DNA from 2 places in the Ruixingdingia sedimenti genome. Region 2 is predicted to be linked to the other one. Evidence: riboswitches for the same ligand, from Rfam matches in the RefSeq annotation. Region 2 holds a riboswitch; the other holds the start of a gene.

Region 1 (8,158 bases), on a different contig from region 2:
TGCCGTCGGCCAGCCCCTGCACGAAGGGATGCCGGGTATAGGCATCCCACGCAGGCCCGGCGGCGGCGCGCCACAGGGCGAAGGTCCGCCCGTAGCCCATCATCGCGCCCCCGGATCGAATGCCAGTTCGGAAACCGGCCGCACCTGCGGGATTAGGCCCGCCTCTGCCAGAAACGCCTCGAACCGCGCATAGCGCGCGTGGTCCAGCGCCGCGGGACGCAGGGCAAAACGGGGCAGGGTATCGGCCCAGGCGCGGGCGTTCAGGTCGTCATCCAGTTCGGCAGAAGTCGCGGCGAAAACCTCCCAGCTTTCAACGGGATGGTTGATGATGTACTGCACCGCCTGTTCGGTGGCGGCCAGGAAGCGGGCGATCCGGTCGCGGTCCGCCAAGGCGGGGTTGGCGACATAGATCAGTTCGTCATAGGCGGGCACGCCCTCTTCCTCGGGGTAGAAACACCGGCCCTTCACCCCCTCGATCTCCATCTGGTTCAGTTCGAAATTGCGGAAGGCGCCGATGACGGCATCCACCTGCCCCGACATCAGGGCAGGCGACAGCGACCAGTTCACGTTCACCCGTTCGATATCGTCGAACCCCAGACCGGCGGGACGCAGCATGGCGGACAAAAGCGCCTCTTCCACCCCGGCGATGGAAAAGCCGACCTTGCGGCCCCTGAGGTCCGCCAGGTCCTGCACCGGCCCGTCGGCCAGCACCAGCAGGCAGTTCAGCGGCGTCGCCACCAGCGTGCCGACACGGGCCAGCGGCAGCCCCTCGGCTACCTGAAGATGCAGTTGCGGCTGATAGGAGATCGCCAGATCCGCCCGGCCAGCGGCGGCCATCTTGGGCGGGTCGGCGGGGTCGGCGGGGGCGATCAGGTCCACCTCCAGCCCCTGCGCGGCGAAATAGCCCTTTTCCTGCGCGATGATCAGGGGGCCGTGGTCGGGATTCACGAACCAGTCCAGCATCACGGTCATGCGGTCCTGCGCCGCGGCGGGGGTGGCCAGCAGAAGGGCCAGAAAGGCGGCATATCTCATGCGGTGTCTCCGGTCATGTCGCCAAGCGCGACGAGGGTGATTTCGCCGTCCCAGACGGCGGCAAGGCGTTCGGCGGCGGTCCAGGCGCGCAGGCCGGACCGGCAGCACAGCACCGCGCGCTGGCCCGGCACGGGGCGGGGACCGGCGGGGCCGAAGGCGTCGGCGGGCAGGCGCAGGGCGGCGGGATGGGCCAGCGGGCCCTCATCCTCTGCCCGCAGGTCGATGATGAAATCCCCGGGGCGGATCGCGGCGGGGGCGATGAAACGATGCGCGGCGCGGGGTTCCGGCGCGGCGTCGAAGGCGAAACCGCCGAAACGGTGCGCGCGCGCGTCATAGCTGGCGAGGCGGCCGAGGGGCGAGGGCGCAAGCCCCGCCAGCACCTCCAGCGCCATCTGCGCCTGAAGCGCGCCGATCACGCCGACCACCGGGCCCAGAACGCCATCCTCTGCGCAACTGCCCATCCGGGGCGGCAGGTCGGGAAACACCGCGCGCAGCGAGGGCGCACCGCCGCAGAAGCCGCCCGCATATCCCTCCATCCCCACGACCGAGGCGTGGATCAGCGGCACCCCGCGCGCAAGGCACAGGTCCGACAGGATATAGCTGACCGCGAAACTGTCGGCGCAGTCGAGCACCACATCCGCCCCCTCGGCCAATGCGGCGGCATTGTGGGGGTCGAGCATGCCCACCACGGGTTCCACCGCGCAGCCGGGGGCAAGGGCGCGCAGGCTGTCGGCGGCGGCCAGCGCCTTGGGGCGGCCGATGTCGGCCATGCGGAACAGGGTCTGGCGGTGCAGGTTGCCGACCTCTATCCCGTCCGGGTCCACCAACCGGATCGCCCCCACCCCGGCACCCGCCAGATAAGGCAGCACCGGCGCGGCAAGCCCCCCCGCGCCCACCACCAGCACCCGCGCCGCCGCCAGCCGCGCCTGCGCCGCCGGGCCCATCCCGGGCACGGCCATCTGGCGGGCATGGCGGGTCATCGCGTCGCCCCTACCCACTGGCGGATGCGGGCTTCGGGGTCGGGGTTCAGGGTGATGTCGGTGACGACCGAGGCGATGTCGGCCCCGGCGGCGAAAGCCTCTGCCGCCCGCGCGGGGGTCAGACCGCCGATGGCGACAAGGGGAATGCCGCCGATACGGGCCTTCCAGTCCCGCAGCCGGCCCACCCCTTGCCGGTGCCATTTCATCTGCTTGAGGATCGTCGGCCAGACGGGGCCGAGGGCGATATAGTCCGGGGCCAATGCCAAGGCGCGGTCCAGCTCGCCCTCGTCATGCGTCGAGATGCCGAGCCGCAGCCCCGCGCGGCGGATCGCGGGCAGGTCGGCGGTATCCAGATCCTCCTGCCCCAGATGGATCCAGCCGCAGCCGAGGTCCATCGCCTCTTGCCAATGGTCGTTGACCACCAGCACCGCCCCGGCGGCACGGCAGAGATCGCGGGAACGGGCGATTTCTGCCCGCAGCGCATCGCGGGCGGCATCCTTGATGCGCAACTGCACCAGCCGCACGCCAAGGGGCAGCGCGCGGGCCAGCCAGTCGGCAGACTCGAAGATGGGATAGAAACGGTCGAGGCTCATTCCAGCATCACTCCAGCACCGCCAGTCCCAGAACGGGGGTCGAGGGCGCGGCCATGTCGCGCGGCTCCATCGGGTCGGCGCCATGGGCCAGCCGCCCGGCGCGGACGGCGAGCGCGAACGCCTCGGCCATCGCCGCCGGGTCGCCCGCCTTCGCCACGGCGGTGTTCAGCAGCACGGCGTCGAAGCCCAGTTCCATCGCCTGCGCGGCATGGCTCGGCAGGCCCAACCCCGCGTCGATCACCATCGGCACATCGGGGAACTGCGCGCGCAGGGTGCGCAGGGCGTAGGGGTTGGCGAGCCCCCGCCCGGTGCCGATGGGCGCGCCCCAAGGCATCAGCACCCGACAACCCGCATCCAGCAGCCGGCCGGCCAGAACGCCATCCTCGGTCGTATAGGGAAAGACCTTGAAGCCGTCGGCGGCAAGGATCCGCGCCGCCTCCACCAACCCGAAGGGGTCGGGTTGCAGCGTGTCGGGGTGGCCGATGACCTCCAGCTTGATCCAGTCGGTGCCGAAGACTTCCCGCGCCATATGGGCGGTGGTCACGGCATCCCGCACGCTGTGGCAACCGGCGGTGTTGGGCAGGACAGGCACGCCAAGGCCCCGGATCAGGTCGCCGAACGCCCGGCCCGCCCCGCCCGCCGCGCTTTCACGGCGCAGCGAAACGGTGGCCACCCCGGCGCCCGACCGGCGAAAGGCATCGGCCAGCACCTTGGGCGAGGGGTATTGCGCCGTCCCCAGCATCAGGGACGAGGCGATGTCGGTGCCATAGAAAACCGGCATCTCAGCCCCCTTGCCTTGGCGCCAGAACCTCCACCCGGTCGCCTTCGGCCAGTGCCTGCCCGGCCCGCGCCCCGGCGGGGACGAAGGCCCCGTTCACCGCCGTCGCCACCCGCGCGCCGCCGTAACCCAGTTCCGCCAGCGCGCCCGCCAGATCGGGGGCCGTCACCTGCCGGGGTTCGCCGTTCACGATGATGTTCATGTTCCCTCCTGCGTCAGAACCATATCCGCCGCCTGCCGCGCCAGTGCGGGGGCCAGCAGAAAACCGTGCCGATACAATCCGTTGACATGCAGCCGCCCGCCTGCCCGCAGCACACGCGGCATGTTGTCGGGGAAGGCGGGGCGGGCGTCGGCGCCGATTTCCAGCACCTCGGCCTCTGCGAAAGCGGGGTGGATCGCATAGGCCGCGTTCAGCAGTTCCACCACCGCGCGCAGCGTGGCGGGGCCGCGCCCGTCGCCCTCGATCTGCGTGGCGCCAAGCATGTAGACGTCATCCCCCCGCGGCACGAGGTAGAGCGGATGGCGCGGGTGCAGCAGCCGGACGGGGCGGGCAAGGCCAAGGCCCGGCGCGCGCAGGACCGCCATTTCGCCCCTGACCCCGCGCAGGTCCGCCAGCCTGTCGCGGGCGGCGAGGCCGCGGCAGTCGATCACCGTCCCCTCCGGGGCACCTTCGGTCAGGAACGCCACACCCCGCGCCGCCAGCCTGTCGCGCAGGCCGGTCAGCGTGGCGCGCGGGGCCAGATGCGCCTCGGTATCGAAGAACAGCGCGCGGTCGAACCGTTCGGCCAGCGCGGGTTCCAGCCCGGCGATCCCCGCCCGGTCCAGCCAGCGGTGGCCCTGCGTGCGGCGGGCAAAGCGGTCAAGCTCCGCCCGGTCGCGCGACAGCGCCAGCACCAGCGTTCCGGCATCGGTCACATCCGCCCCCGCCGCGCACCACCATGCGGCGGCCGTCCGGCCCAGGTCGACGACCTCGGGTTCGGCCACCTCGCCCTCGCAAAAGGGGGCGAGCATGCCGCCCGCCCACCACGAACAGGCCCCGGGGCCGGGCGCGCCTGCCGGGTCGATCACCGTGACCTGCGCCCCGCGGCAGGCCAGTTCCTGCGCCACGCAAAGGCCCGCAACACCTGCGCCAAGGACGGTGACGCGGGTCATGCCCAGACCTCGTGGAAATGGTGGACGGGGCCGTGGCCCTGCCCGATCTGCAACCCGTCGGCGGCGACGATGGCGCCGTGCAGCCAGCCATGCGCCCGGCGCACCGCCTGTTCCAGCGCCGCGCCCTTGGCCAGTTCCGCCGCGATGGCCGACGACAGCGAACAGCCCGTGCCATGCGTGTTGCGGGTGGCGATGCGGGGGGCGGTGAATTCCGCCGTGCCGCCGGGCGTCACCAGCAGGTCGCGGCAGACCGGCCCCGCCGCATGCCCGCCCTTCATCAGCACCGCCCCGGGGCCGAGCGCCCGCAGCGCATGGCCCTGCAACTCTGCCCCCGCCGCATCGCGCGCGGGCGCAAGGCCCAGAAGCCGCGCGGCCTCCGGCAGGTTGGGGGTCAGCAGGGTGGCGCGGGGCAGCAGATATTCGTGCAGCGCGCCGATGGCCGCATCCGCCAGCAGCGTATCGCCCGATTTCGCCACCATCACGGGATCGAGCACCACCGGGCCCGCGTACCCCGCCAGCGCCTCGGCCACCACCCGGGTGACGGCGGCGGAACCCAGCATCCCGATCTTCACCGCATCCGCGCCGATGTCGTCCAGCACCGATGCGATCTGCGCCCGCACCAGCGCGGGGTCGATGCCCGCCACGGCCTGCACGCCCACCGTATTCTGCGCCGTGATCGCGGTGACGGCGGTCATGGCATAGACGCCAAGCGCGGATGCGGCCTTCAGGTCGGCCTGAATCCCCGCCCCTCCGCCGCTGTCGGACCCCGCAATGATCAGAAGCCTTGCGACCCTTGCCATGTTCCCCTCCGGTTACGGACAACAGGGAAGGGCACGGGGGGCATAAGGGGCGCGAACGCCCGGTCTTGCTCCGTTCCCTACGCCGGTATTGCCCGGATCAGGTTCGATGGGTTGGCGCGATGCCTCTCAGCCCCGGAACGGGGCACCCCAACGGAATGCGCGCAGGGTAGGGCGTTCCGGCGCGGCGGGCAAGCCCCCGGGGTGCAGAATGCGAAAGGGCGCCCCGGGGGGCGCCCTTTGCAGGATATGGGCAGGGGTCAGACGGCTTTTTTCAGCGCCTCGACCAGATCGGTCTTTTCCCAGCTGAAACCGCCGTCCGCCTCCGGCGCGCGGCCGAAATGGCCATAGGCGGCGGTGCGGCTGTAGATCGGCTTGTTGAGCCCCAGATGTTCGCGGATCCCGCGCGGCGTCAGGTCCATCACCTGCATCGCCGCCCGCTCGATCGCCTCTTCCTCCACCCGGCCGGTGCCGTGGGTGTCGACATAGATCGACAGCGGCCGCGCGACGCCGATGGCGTAGGACAGTTGCAGCGTGCAGCGTTCCGCCAGCCCCGCCGCGACCACGTTCTTGGCCAGATAGCGCGCGGCATAGGCGGCCGAGCGGTCCACCTTGGTCGGGTCCTTGCCGGAAAACGCGCCGCCGCCATGCGGGGCGGCCCCGCCATAGGTATCCACGATGATCTTGCGCCCGGTCAGGCCGGCGTCGCCATCCGGCCCGCCGATCACGAAGCAGCCGGTGGGGTTCACATGCCACTCGGTCTTGTCGGTGATCCAGCCCGAGGGCAGCACCTCGCGGATATAGGGCTCCACGATGGCGCGGATGTCGTCTGAACTCTGCCCCTCGTGCGCGTGCTGGTGCGACAGCACGATGGACGTGACCTCGACCGGCTTGCCATCCTCGTACCGCACGGAAAGCTGCGATTTCGCGTCGGGGCGCAGTTCGGGTTCCCTGCCGGATTTGCGCACCTCTGCCAGCCGCCGCAGGATCGCATGGGCGTACTGGATCGGGGCGGGCATCAGTTCCGGCGTTTCGTTCACGGCATAGCCGAACATGATGCCCTGATCGCCCGCACCGTCCCGGTCCACGCCCTGCGCGATATGGGCGGATTGTTCGTGCAGGAAGTTCATCACATGGCAGGTGTTCCAGTGGAACTTTTCCTGTTCGTATCCGATGTCCTTGATGCAGTCGCGGGCGATCTGGCCGATGCGGCCCATATAGTCCTTCAGCCGTTCCTGGTTCGACAGGCCGACTTCGCCGCCAATCACGACAAGGCCCGAGGTCGCGAACGTCTCGCAGGCGACGCGCGCGTTGGGTTCTTCGGTCAGAAGCGCGTCGAGAACCGCATCGGAAATGCGGTCGCACAGCTTGTCGGGGTGCCCCTCCGACACGGATTCGGAGGTAAACACATAGTTCTTGCGCGGCATGGGAAGTGCTCCATTGGGTTGATCCCCGTCACGCCAGGAAGCCGTTGTGACGGTTCGGTGAAGTCTTAGGCCCGCCGCGGGGGCAGGTCAATCGCGCCGCCTGCGGCGAATGGCGGCGAAAAGGGCGACTGTGGCAAGAAGGCCGAAGAACGGCCATTCCCCCGCGCGGGCATAAACGGTGGGCGGCAGCGCGGCGGGCAGGGGCGCATCCAGATGGCCGACCTCGCCCAACCCCATCTGCGCCAGCACGCGGCCGCGCGCATCGACCACCGCCGTCACGCCGGTATTGGCCGCGCGCATCAGCGGCAGCCCCTGTTCCACCGCACGCAGGCGGGCGAGGCTAAGGTGCTGCCACGGCCCCGCCAGATCGCCGAACCAGGCGTCATTCGTCACCTGCAACAGCCAGTCGGCGCGCGGCAGGCGGCGGATGTCCTGAGGAAACACGGCCTCGTAGCAGATCAGCGGCAGCGCCCGGCCAAGGGGGCCGAGGTCGATCAGTTCCGGCCCCGGGCCGGCGGAATAGCCGTGCCCTTCCTGCGCGGCAAAGGCGATGATGCCGAACCAGTCCGCCATCCGGTCGCCGAAGGGGATATATTCGCCGAAGGGCACCAGATGGTGCTTGTCATAGACCGCGCTGATGGCGGGCATCGCGCCGTCGGTCGCCAGCACCGCAAGGCTGTTGAAGCCGCGCCACCCTTCCGTCCGCTGGATGCCGAGCGCGACGGGAACACCATCCGCCGCCTCTGCGATCAGGTCGAGCCCCCGGCCCGGGTCGTTCAGCAGGAAGGGCACCGCGGTTTCGGGCCAGACGATCAGGTCGGGGCGGCGGTCGCCGGGGGCAGCGGTGGCGGCGATCTGACGGCCGAAGAATTCGCGCGCCCAGTCCGGGTCCCATTTCAGCGACTGGATGGCGTTGGGCTGCACCAGCCGGACCACCGGCCCCGGCGCGGGCGGCACGGGCTGCGCCCCCTGCCAGTACCCCGCCGCCGCCATGCCCGCGACCAGCAGCGCCCCCACCGCCCCGCCGCGCCAGCCCGCCGCGGCGGGCAGCGCCACCGCCAGCAGCGTCAGCAACGTCAGCCCATAGGCCCCGACCCAGGCGGCCAGCTGCATCGGCGCAAGGCCGATCCAGATATGGCCGGGCAGCGCCCAGGGAAAGCCGGTGAAGATATGGCCGCGGATGAACTCCGCCAGGCTCAGCGCCGCCACCAGCGCCAGCGCACGGCCCGGCCCATCGCGCATGACCCGCGCCGCCAGCCAGCCGGCCCCCGCCCAGAACAGCGCGAGCCCAAAGGCCATGCCGACCAGCGCGAAGGGCGCCATCCAGCCGTCGCGGGCGGGATCGACCTGAAACGGTTCCACGATCCAGTGCAGCGCGACGGCGAAATGCCCGGCGCCG
Region 2 (8,158 bases):
CGCCGGGGGCGGGTCGGCGAACAGGGCCGCCGTTTCGACGGGCGGATGCGCCACCCCGCGCTCGACCAGCACCGTCAGGGGGGCGAAGCGGCGCGCATCCGCGGGGTCGTGCGTGACCATCAGCACCAGCGCGCCGGTCTCGTCGGCGATCTCCTCGACCAGCGCCAGCATTTCCGCCTTGAGCCCGGGGCCGAGCGCGGCGAAGGGTTCGTCCAGCAGCAGCGTAGGCCGCGCGCGCAGCAGCACCCGCGCCAGCGCCGCCCGGCCCTGTTCGCCCCCCGACAGCTGCCCCGGCCGCGCATCCTCGCGCCCGGCCAGCCCGACCCGGGCCAGCACCTGCGCCACACGGGCATGGTCGCCGGCCGTCAGCCGCAGGGCGGGCGACAGGCCCAGACCCACGTTCTGCGCCAGCGTCAGGTGGGGAAACAGGTTCTGGTCCTGAAACAGGATCGACAGCGGCCTGTCGCCCGGCGCCAGCGGCCCGAGGTCGCGCCCCTGCCACGTCACCCGGCCCGCCGCGGCCGGCAGGAACCCCGCGATCGCCAGCAGCAGCGTGGATTTCCCCGCCCCCGAAGGCCCGATCACCGCCACCCGCGCGCCCGCGGGCACCGGCCAGTCCGCGGTCAGGGCGAAATCGCCCGCGCCGACCCGCAACCCTTCAAGCCCCAGCATCGTCCCGCCCCCCGCCGCGATCCATGACCCAGAACAGCCCGAACGACGCCGCCAGCAGCAGCACCGCCGCGGCCTCTGCCGCCTCTGTCCTGAAGGCGCCCATCAGCCGCCAGACCTGCATCGGCAGCGTCGCGTTGCCTTCGCCCGCGAACAGCGCGATCACGCCCAGATCCCCCATCGCCAGCGCCGCCGCCACCCCGCCGGCAAAGCCCAGGGGGCGGCGCAGCCGGGGCAGCGTCACCAGCCGCAGCCGCGCCCATCCCCCGATCCCGAGCGATTCCGCCAGCCGCATCTGCGTCGCCTCGACCTCGCGCAGGGCGGGCAGGATCAGGCGCAGGGCAAAGGGCAGCGCCATGGCGGCATTGACCAGCACGGTGACGGGCAGCGCCACCGTTTCCGGCGCGGCAAAGGGCAGGACGGCGATGAACAGCCCCGCCCCCAGCACCAGCGACGACGCGGCAAGCGGCAGCATCCCCGCCAGTTCCGCCAGCCGCCCGGCCACGCCGCCCCGCACCGCCAGCTGGCCGAGCGCCAGCGCCCCCGCCAGCACCAGCGCAGCAGACACCAGCGCCATGACGACCGACCGCCCCGCCGCGGCCCAGACCGGCGCGGGTAGGGCCGCCAGACCGGGCAGGCCGCGCAGGATCACCGCCAAGAGCGGCGCGAACAGAAAGGCCGCGGCCAGCGCGATCACCGCCCCGTCCAGCAGCCGCAGCCCCCACCGGCCCGCATCCCACCGCTGCACCGCCCGGTCCAGCCCGCCGCCGAAACCCGCAGGCACCGCCACCCGCGCCGCCAGCAGCACCGCGCCTGCGCACAGCGCGAACTGCACCGCCGCCAGCGCGGCGGCGCGGGACAGATCGAACTCGAACCGCACGGCCTGATAGATCGCGACCTCGACCGTGGTGGCCCGGGGCCCCCCGCCCAGGATCAGCGCGGCGGCAAAGCTCGCCAGACAGATCAGGAACACCGCCAGCGCCGCGCCCGGCAGCACCTCGCGCAGCATCGGCCGTTCCAGATGCCGCGCGACCTCTGCCGGGCCGAATCCCAATGCGGCGGCGGTGCGGAACCGTTCGGCCGGGATCGCCTGCCAGCCCTGCAACACCATGCGGACCGCCAGCGGCAGGTTCAGGAACACATGCGCCAGCACCACGCCATGCAGGCCATAGACCTGCACCGGCGGCAGGCCCACCGCGGCCAGCCCCGCGTTCAGCACGCCCCCCCGGCCGAAAATCGCCAGCAGGCCCAGCACCGCCACGATCACCGGCATCAGGAAGGGCGCGCCGAGCGCCGCGATCAGCAGCCGCCGCCCGGCGAACCGCCGCCGCGCCAGCGCCCGGGCCACCGGCACCGCCAGCACGACGGAAATCGCCGCCGACAACGCCGCCTGCACCAGCGTGAACCGCACCGCCGCCCAATCCGGCCCCGTCAGCCGCATGCCCCCCGCATGCGCCAGCACCACCCCGAGCGTGCCGAGCATCAGCGCCGCCAGCACCAGCCCCGCAACGGCGCCGGGCAGGCCCCTCACCGCGACAGCGCCGCGCGCCATTCCTCCAGCGCCGGGGCGCGAAGCGCCTCGGCCTCTGCCGGGGGCAGGAACAGGGTGGCTTCGGGGCGCGGCAGGGTGTCGAACCCTGCGGGCAGGCCCCCGGCGGGGGTACGGGCGGGATACATCCAGTTGGTTTCCGGGATCGCGGCCTGGAAGGCGTCGGACAGCACGAATTGCATGAACCGCCGCGCCAGTTCGGGCTGCGGCGCATTCGCCAGCAGGCCCGCGACCTCGACCTGCACATAATGGCCCTCGGCAAAGGGCGCGGCGGCCTTGCTGTCGTCGCCCTCGGCGATCAGATGATAGGCGGGCGAGGTGGTGTAGGACAGCACCATATCGGCCTCGCCCTTCAGGAACAGGTCGTAGGATTCCGACCAGCCGGGGGTGACGGTCAGGATGTTGTCCGACAGCCCGCGCCAGATCTCGGCCGCCCGGTCGCCATAGGCCGCCCGGACCCACATCAGCAGGCCCAGCCCGGGGGTGGACGACCGCGGATCCTGGATCACCACCTTGAGGCCGGACGCCGCCAGCGCCTCGAAACTTTCCGGCGGGTCGGGCAGGCGGGTGCGGTCGTGGACGAAACCGAACCAGCCCCAGTCGAAGGGCAGAAACAGCGGGTCGGCCCAGCCCACCGGCAGGTCGGTCGGCGCATCGACGCCATGGGGCGCGAACAGCCCCGTCGCCCCCGCCGCCGCGACCAGATTCGTATCCAGCCCCAGCACCACATCCGCCGTGCTGCGCGCGCCTTCCAGCCGCAGCCGCGCCAGCAGCGCCGCCCCGTCGCCCGCACCGATCAGCCGCAGGTCGCAGCCGCATTCGGCCTCGAACGCGGCCTCGATCGCCGGGCCGGGGCCCCAGTCGGACACGAAGCTGTCATAGGTCAGCACGGTCAGCACCGGGGTCTGCGCGGCGGCCACCGCCGCCATCAGCGAAACCCCCGCGGCAAGGCCGGTAGAAAGAATAGGGCGGTACATCGGCATCCTCCACAAGCGACGGCGGGCCGGGGTGAGGATCAACCTGCGCCTTCCCTCCGCCGGTTCTAACCGGATCAGGTTCAACGGGTTCGCCTGCGCGTCTCAGCCCCCAAGGGCACCCCGAGCCGCCCCAGCATAGCGCGCCCCGCAGCCACCGCAAGCACCCGCCCGCAGCAGGGAGACTTTCGCGCCGATGGCCCGCCCTTCGCCTGTTCCGCCGGAATCCGGTTTATTCCGCCCGCCCACTGGCCTAAAGCTGCATCCGCAACCGGGAGGTCAACATGAGCTTCAACACCTTCGGCCATCTCTTCCGCGTCACCACCTGGGGCGAAAGCCATGGGCCCGCGCTCGGCGCCACGGTGGACGGCTGCCCCCCCGGCATCGCGCTGACGGAAGCCGACATCCAGCCCTGGCTCGACCGGCGCAAACCGGGGCAGAACCGCTACACCACCCAGCGGCGCGAGGAGGACGCGGTGCGCATCCTGTCGGGCACGTTCGAGGGGCGGACGACCGGCACCCCGATCCAGCTGATGATCGAGAACACCGACCAGCGGTCCAAGGATTATGGCGAGATCGCGCAGGCGTTCCGCCCCGGCCATGCCGACATCGCCTATCACCAGAAATACGGGCTGCGCGACCATCGCGGCGGCGGGCGGTCCAGCGCGCGGGAAACCGCGGCGCGGGTGGCGGCGGGGGGTGTCGCGCGGACGGCGCTGGCGGCGCTGGCGCCGGGTCTGGCGATCACCGGCTATATGGTGCAGATGGGTGCGCGCGCCATCGACCGCGCGCGGTTCGATCCGGCAGAGGTGGGGCGCAACCCCTTCTGGTGCCCCGATCCCGGCACGGCAGCGGCTTGGGCCGAGGACCTCGACGCGCTGCGCAAATCCGGCAATTCGGTCGGCGCGGTGGTCGAGGTGGTGGCGACGGGCGTGCCCCCGGGGTTGGGGGCGCCGATCTACGGCAAGCTCGATGCCGATCTGGCGGCGGCGATGATGTCGATCAACGCGGTCAAGGGGGTCGAGATCGGCGAGGGCATGGCCGCCGCCGCCCTGACCGGCGTGGACAACGCCGACGAGATCCGTTTGGGCCCGGACGGGCCGGAATATGCGACGAACCACGCGGGCGGCATTCTGGGCGGGATCTCGACCGGCCAGCCGGTGGTGGTGCGTTTCGCGGTCAAGCCCACGTCCTCGATCCTCACCCCCCGGCGGACGATCAACGTGAAGGGCGAGGCGGTGGATCTGGTGACGAAGGGCCGCCACGACCCCTGCGTCGGCATCCGCGCCGTGCCGGTGGCCGAGGCGATGATGGCCTGCGTGCTGCTGGACCACCTGCTGCGCGACCGCGGGCAGACGGGGGGCGTGCGGGGGCGGATCGGCTAAGCGGCACCCGGTAAGGCCGGGCGGGAGAAGGAAACGCACTGCGTTTCCCCGCCCGTCGCGCGACGGCGCCACTGGAAACGGAGATGCCGGGAACAATCGATAGGCCAGCGCCTGCCCCGGCGGGCGAGTAGCGCCCGCCATGGGCGGGGCGGGCGCTGGCCGGGGGCTTGGGGCCCCCGGCCGGGGCAACTCTGACCACATCGCGGTGGCGAAGGCACGCGCCTTCGCCAGCCAGAGCGGGAGGGGAGAAGAGGCCCCTACCCCCGCACCCGCGACAACTGCACCATCAGGATCCCCGCCGCCGCGATCGCCACCCCGGCCAGATCGGCCGGGCCGAGCGGTTCGGCCAGCACCGCGGCGGCGATCAGCACCCCGAACACCGGGTTGAGGAAGTGGAACGCCGCCGCCCGCACCGCGCCGATGCGGCCCACCAGCACGAACCAGACCCAGGTCGCCGCCAGCCCCGGCACAAGCGTGGTATAGGCGAAGGCCAGCACCAGTTGCAGGCTCCAGTCCACCACGAAGGGCTCCGCCGCCACGGCGATGCCCCCCAGGACCGCCGCCCCGACCAGCATCTGCAACCCCACGACCATCAGCAGACCCCCGCCGCCGCCCGAGGCCCCGCGCAGCGCCAGCGTCGCCACCGTCAGCGCCAGCGCCCCCAGAACGCAAAGCGCGATCCCCAAAGGATCGGCCCCGCCGCCAAGCCGCGTCGCCATCACCACCGCCACCCCGGCGAACCCGGCCAACAGGCCCGCGATGCCCATGGGCGGCAGGCGTTCGCGCCAGACCAGCCAGCCCGCCAGCGCGACCATCAGCGGCATGGTCGAGGCGACGATGGCGGCGACCGAGGCCGACACCCACTGCATGGCGACGAAGTTCAGCCCCAGATAGACGGCGTTCTGCATCACCCCGAACAGCGCCACCGCCCGCCACTGCGCCCGCCCCCGCGGCAACCGCTGGCCAAGCGCCAGCGCCAGACCCACCCCGATCAGGCCCGACACCAGAAACCGCAGCGCCAGCGCCGTCAGCGGCGGCGCATCGACCACGATCATCCGCGCCGAGGTGAAGGCCGACGACCACATGACCGCGAAGGCCAGCCCGATCAGCACCGCGCCGATGTCGAAACCCCGCCCGCGCATCCCCGCCCCCGTCAAAGCAAAAGGCCGCCCGAGGGCGGCCCGGACCGGGGAATACCCCCGGCACCCGCGCGTGGCGCGCTCAGGCGTTCACGCTGTCCTTCAGCGCCTTGGCGGCGGTGATGCGCACCTGGCGGTCGGCCGGCTTGCTGATCGTCTCGCCGGTGGCGGGGTTGCGTACCTGACGTTCGGGGCGGGCGCGGCAGGCGATCTTGCCCAGGCCCGGCAGGGTCACGGCGCCGCCGGCGGCGACTTCCTTGGTCACGACAGCGGCCAGCGCATCCAGCGCCGCCGAAGCGGTCTTGCGGTCGCCCCCCATCGCCTCGGCCAGCGCGGCCACCAGCTGGGTCTTGGTCATCGGTTTGGACATGATCCGTCTCCTCGTGCCTGCCCGTTTTTCCGGGCCCGTATGCGCGCCCTTCAAGGGCCGTCGCGCCGCTACACAAGTTTTCGGCCAACAAATCAAGCCCCATTCCGCAGCATCGGCAGCTTTTCCCCGCGTCACGGGCCCCTCACACCGGCCCTGTCAGAGGAAGGCGGTTTCCTCGAAACTGCGCAACTTGCGGCTGTGGATGCGTTCGAGCGGCATCTCGCGCAAAAGCTCCATCGCGCGGATCCCGATCAGCAGATGCCGCGCCACCTGCGTGCGGTAGAAATCCGACGCCATCCCGGGCAGCTTCAACTCTCCATGCAGGGGCTTGTCGGAAACGCACAGAAGCGTGCCATAGGGCACCCGGAAACGGAAACCGTTGGCGGCGATGGTGGCGCTTTCCATGTCCAGCGCGATGGCCCGGCTTTGCGACAGCCGCGCCACGGGACCCGACTGGTCGCGCAGTTCCCAGTTGCGGTTGTCGATGGTGGCCACCGTGCCGGTGCGCATGATGCGCTTCAACTCGTACCCCTCCAGCCGCGTGACCTCTGCCACCGCCTGCTGCAAGGCGATCTGGATTTCCGCCAGTGCCGGGATCGGCACCCAGACCGGCAGGTCGGCGTCCAGTACGTGATCCTCGCGCAGATAGGCATGGGCCAGCACGAAATCGCCGAGCGACTGCGACCCGCGCAGCCCCGCGCAATGGCCGACCATCAGCCAGGCATGCGGGCGCAGCACGGCGATATGGTCGGTCGCGGTCTTGGCGTTGGAGGGGCCGATCCCGATGTTGACCAGCGTGACCCCCTGCCCGTCGGGGCGGACGAGGTGATAGGCCGGCATCTGCGGCATCCGCGGCAGCACCCCCAGCGGCGCGGCCGGATCGGTGATCACCTGATGCCCCGGCGCGACGAAGGCGGTGTAACCCGAGGCGGGATCGGCCAGCGCCCGGCGCGCCACGGCCTCGAATTCATCGACGTAGAACTGGTAGTTGGTGAAAAGGACGTGGTTCTGGAAATGCTCGGGCGCGGTGGCGGTGTAATGCGTCAGCCGCGCCAGCGAATAATCCACCCTTTGCGCCGTGAACGGGGCCAGCGGGCGGGACCCGTCGGGATATGCCAGCAGCGTGCCGTTCACGATGCCGTCGTCGGTGGTGGCAAGGTCGGGCACGTCGAACAGATCGCGCAGGGTGAAATCGAGCACCCCGTCATGCGGCACGGTCACGTCGTCCGCCGCGGCCAGCGCGAAATGCACCGGGATGGGGGTGGCCGACCAGCCCACCTGCACCGGCACGCCGTGGTTGCGCAGGACAAGCTCGATCTGCTGGGTCAGATAGGCGCGGAACAGGTCGGGCCGGGTGACGGTGGTGGCATAGGTGCCGGGCTCGGTGACATAGCCGAAGCTCAGCCGGCTGTCGATCCGGGGATAGCTGGTGACGGCCAGCCGCACCTCGGGGTAATAGGCGCGCACCCGGGCGGGGGGCCGCCCCTCTGCCAGCGCACGGCGGAAGGCCGTGGCCAGAAACCCCACCGCCCCGGCATAAAGCGCCTCCAGCGCCGCCACCGCCGCCCCGGCATCGGTGAAAAGCTGCGGGGCGCAGGGGTCGGGGGTCAGAAGGCGGGGATCGGCGGTCATGGTCTGTCCTTGCGGTTGTCGGCCCAAGGCTGGCACCGCGGGCGGGGGCTGGCAAGGGGCCATGGTTGCGGCTGTGGCGAGGTCGGTGCCGGGGGCCAGCCCCCGGACCCCCGGGATATTTGGGGACAGAAAGTGAAGAGGCGGGCCACTTATCCGCACCCTTCTTCACTTTCTGTCCATAAATATCCCACGGGGGTGCGGGGGTGTGAAACCCCCGCCGCTACGCCCTTCACCCGCACTGCCACCGGGGGCGGGCCCGATTGCCGCCTGCCCCACGCCGGTGCTAGGTTGCCGCCGGCAGCAAGAGGGGGGCATGGCCATGGTCACGGCGGTGTTTTCACATGGCGACTGCGCCCGCCACCTGACCCCCCCGGGCCATCCCGAGCGGGCGGAGCGGCTGGCGGCGGTCGAGCGCGGGCTGGCGGGGCTGGCGGTGGCGC

The links. A riboswitch is a leader RNA that binds a small molecule or an ion and turns the genes downstream of it on or off. The one in region 2 is predicted to bind thiamine pyrophosphate.
Region 1: it holds a riboswitch for thiamine pyrophosphate, as region 2 does, so the genes downstream of both, thiD (bifunctional hydroxymethylpyrimidine kinase/phosphomethylpyrimidine kinase) here and thiB (thiamine ABC transporter substrate binding subunit) in region 2, are expected to answer to the same signal.

The regions. Positions count from the first base shown of each region.
Region 1 covers NZ_JAVKPH010000008.1:72,947-81,104, reverse strand. Annotated here, with positions in the region: gene RGD00_RS09355 (TenA family protein) at 1-100, opposite strand, end outside; gene RGD00_RS09350 (ABC transporter substrate-binding protein) at 100-1,032, opposite strand; gene RGD00_RS09345 (HesA/MoeB/ThiF family protein) at 1,029-2,012, opposite strand; gene RGD00_RS09340 (thiamine phosphate synthase) at 2,009-2,605, opposite strand; gene RGD00_RS09335 (thiazole synthase) at 2,613-3,386, opposite strand; gene thiS (sulfur carrier protein ThiS) at 3,388-3,585, opposite strand; gene RGD00_RS09325 (FAD-dependent oxidoreductase) at 3,582-4,535, opposite strand; gene thiD (bifunctional hydroxymethylpyrimidine kinase/phosphomethylpyrimidine kinase) at 4,532-5,335, opposite strand; TPP riboswitch at 5,393-5,495, opposite strand; gene metK (methionine adenosyltransferase) at 5,593-6,759, opposite strand; SAM-SAH riboswitch at 6,766-6,815, opposite strand; gene lnt (apolipoprotein N-acyltransferase) at 6,847-8,158, opposite strand, start outside.
Region 2 covers NZ_JAVKPH010000010.1:28,776-36,933, forward strand. Annotated here, with positions in the region: gene RGD00_RS10565 (thiamine ABC transporter ATP-binding protein) at 1-672, opposite strand, end outside; gene RGD00_RS10570 (ABC transporter permease family protein) at 659-2,221, opposite strand; gene thiB (thiamine ABC transporter substrate binding subunit) at 2,197-3,195, opposite strand; TPP riboswitch at 3,230-3,328, opposite strand; gene aroC (chorismate synthase) at 3,477-4,577, shown strand; gene RGD00_RS10585 (DMT family transporter) at 4,835-5,719, opposite strand; gene RGD00_RS10590 (HU family DNA-binding protein) at 5,799-6,086, opposite strand; gene RGD00_RS10595 (AMP nucleosidase) at 6,243-7,718, opposite strand; gene RGD00_RS10600 (histone deacetylase family protein) at 8,038-8,158, shown strand, end outside.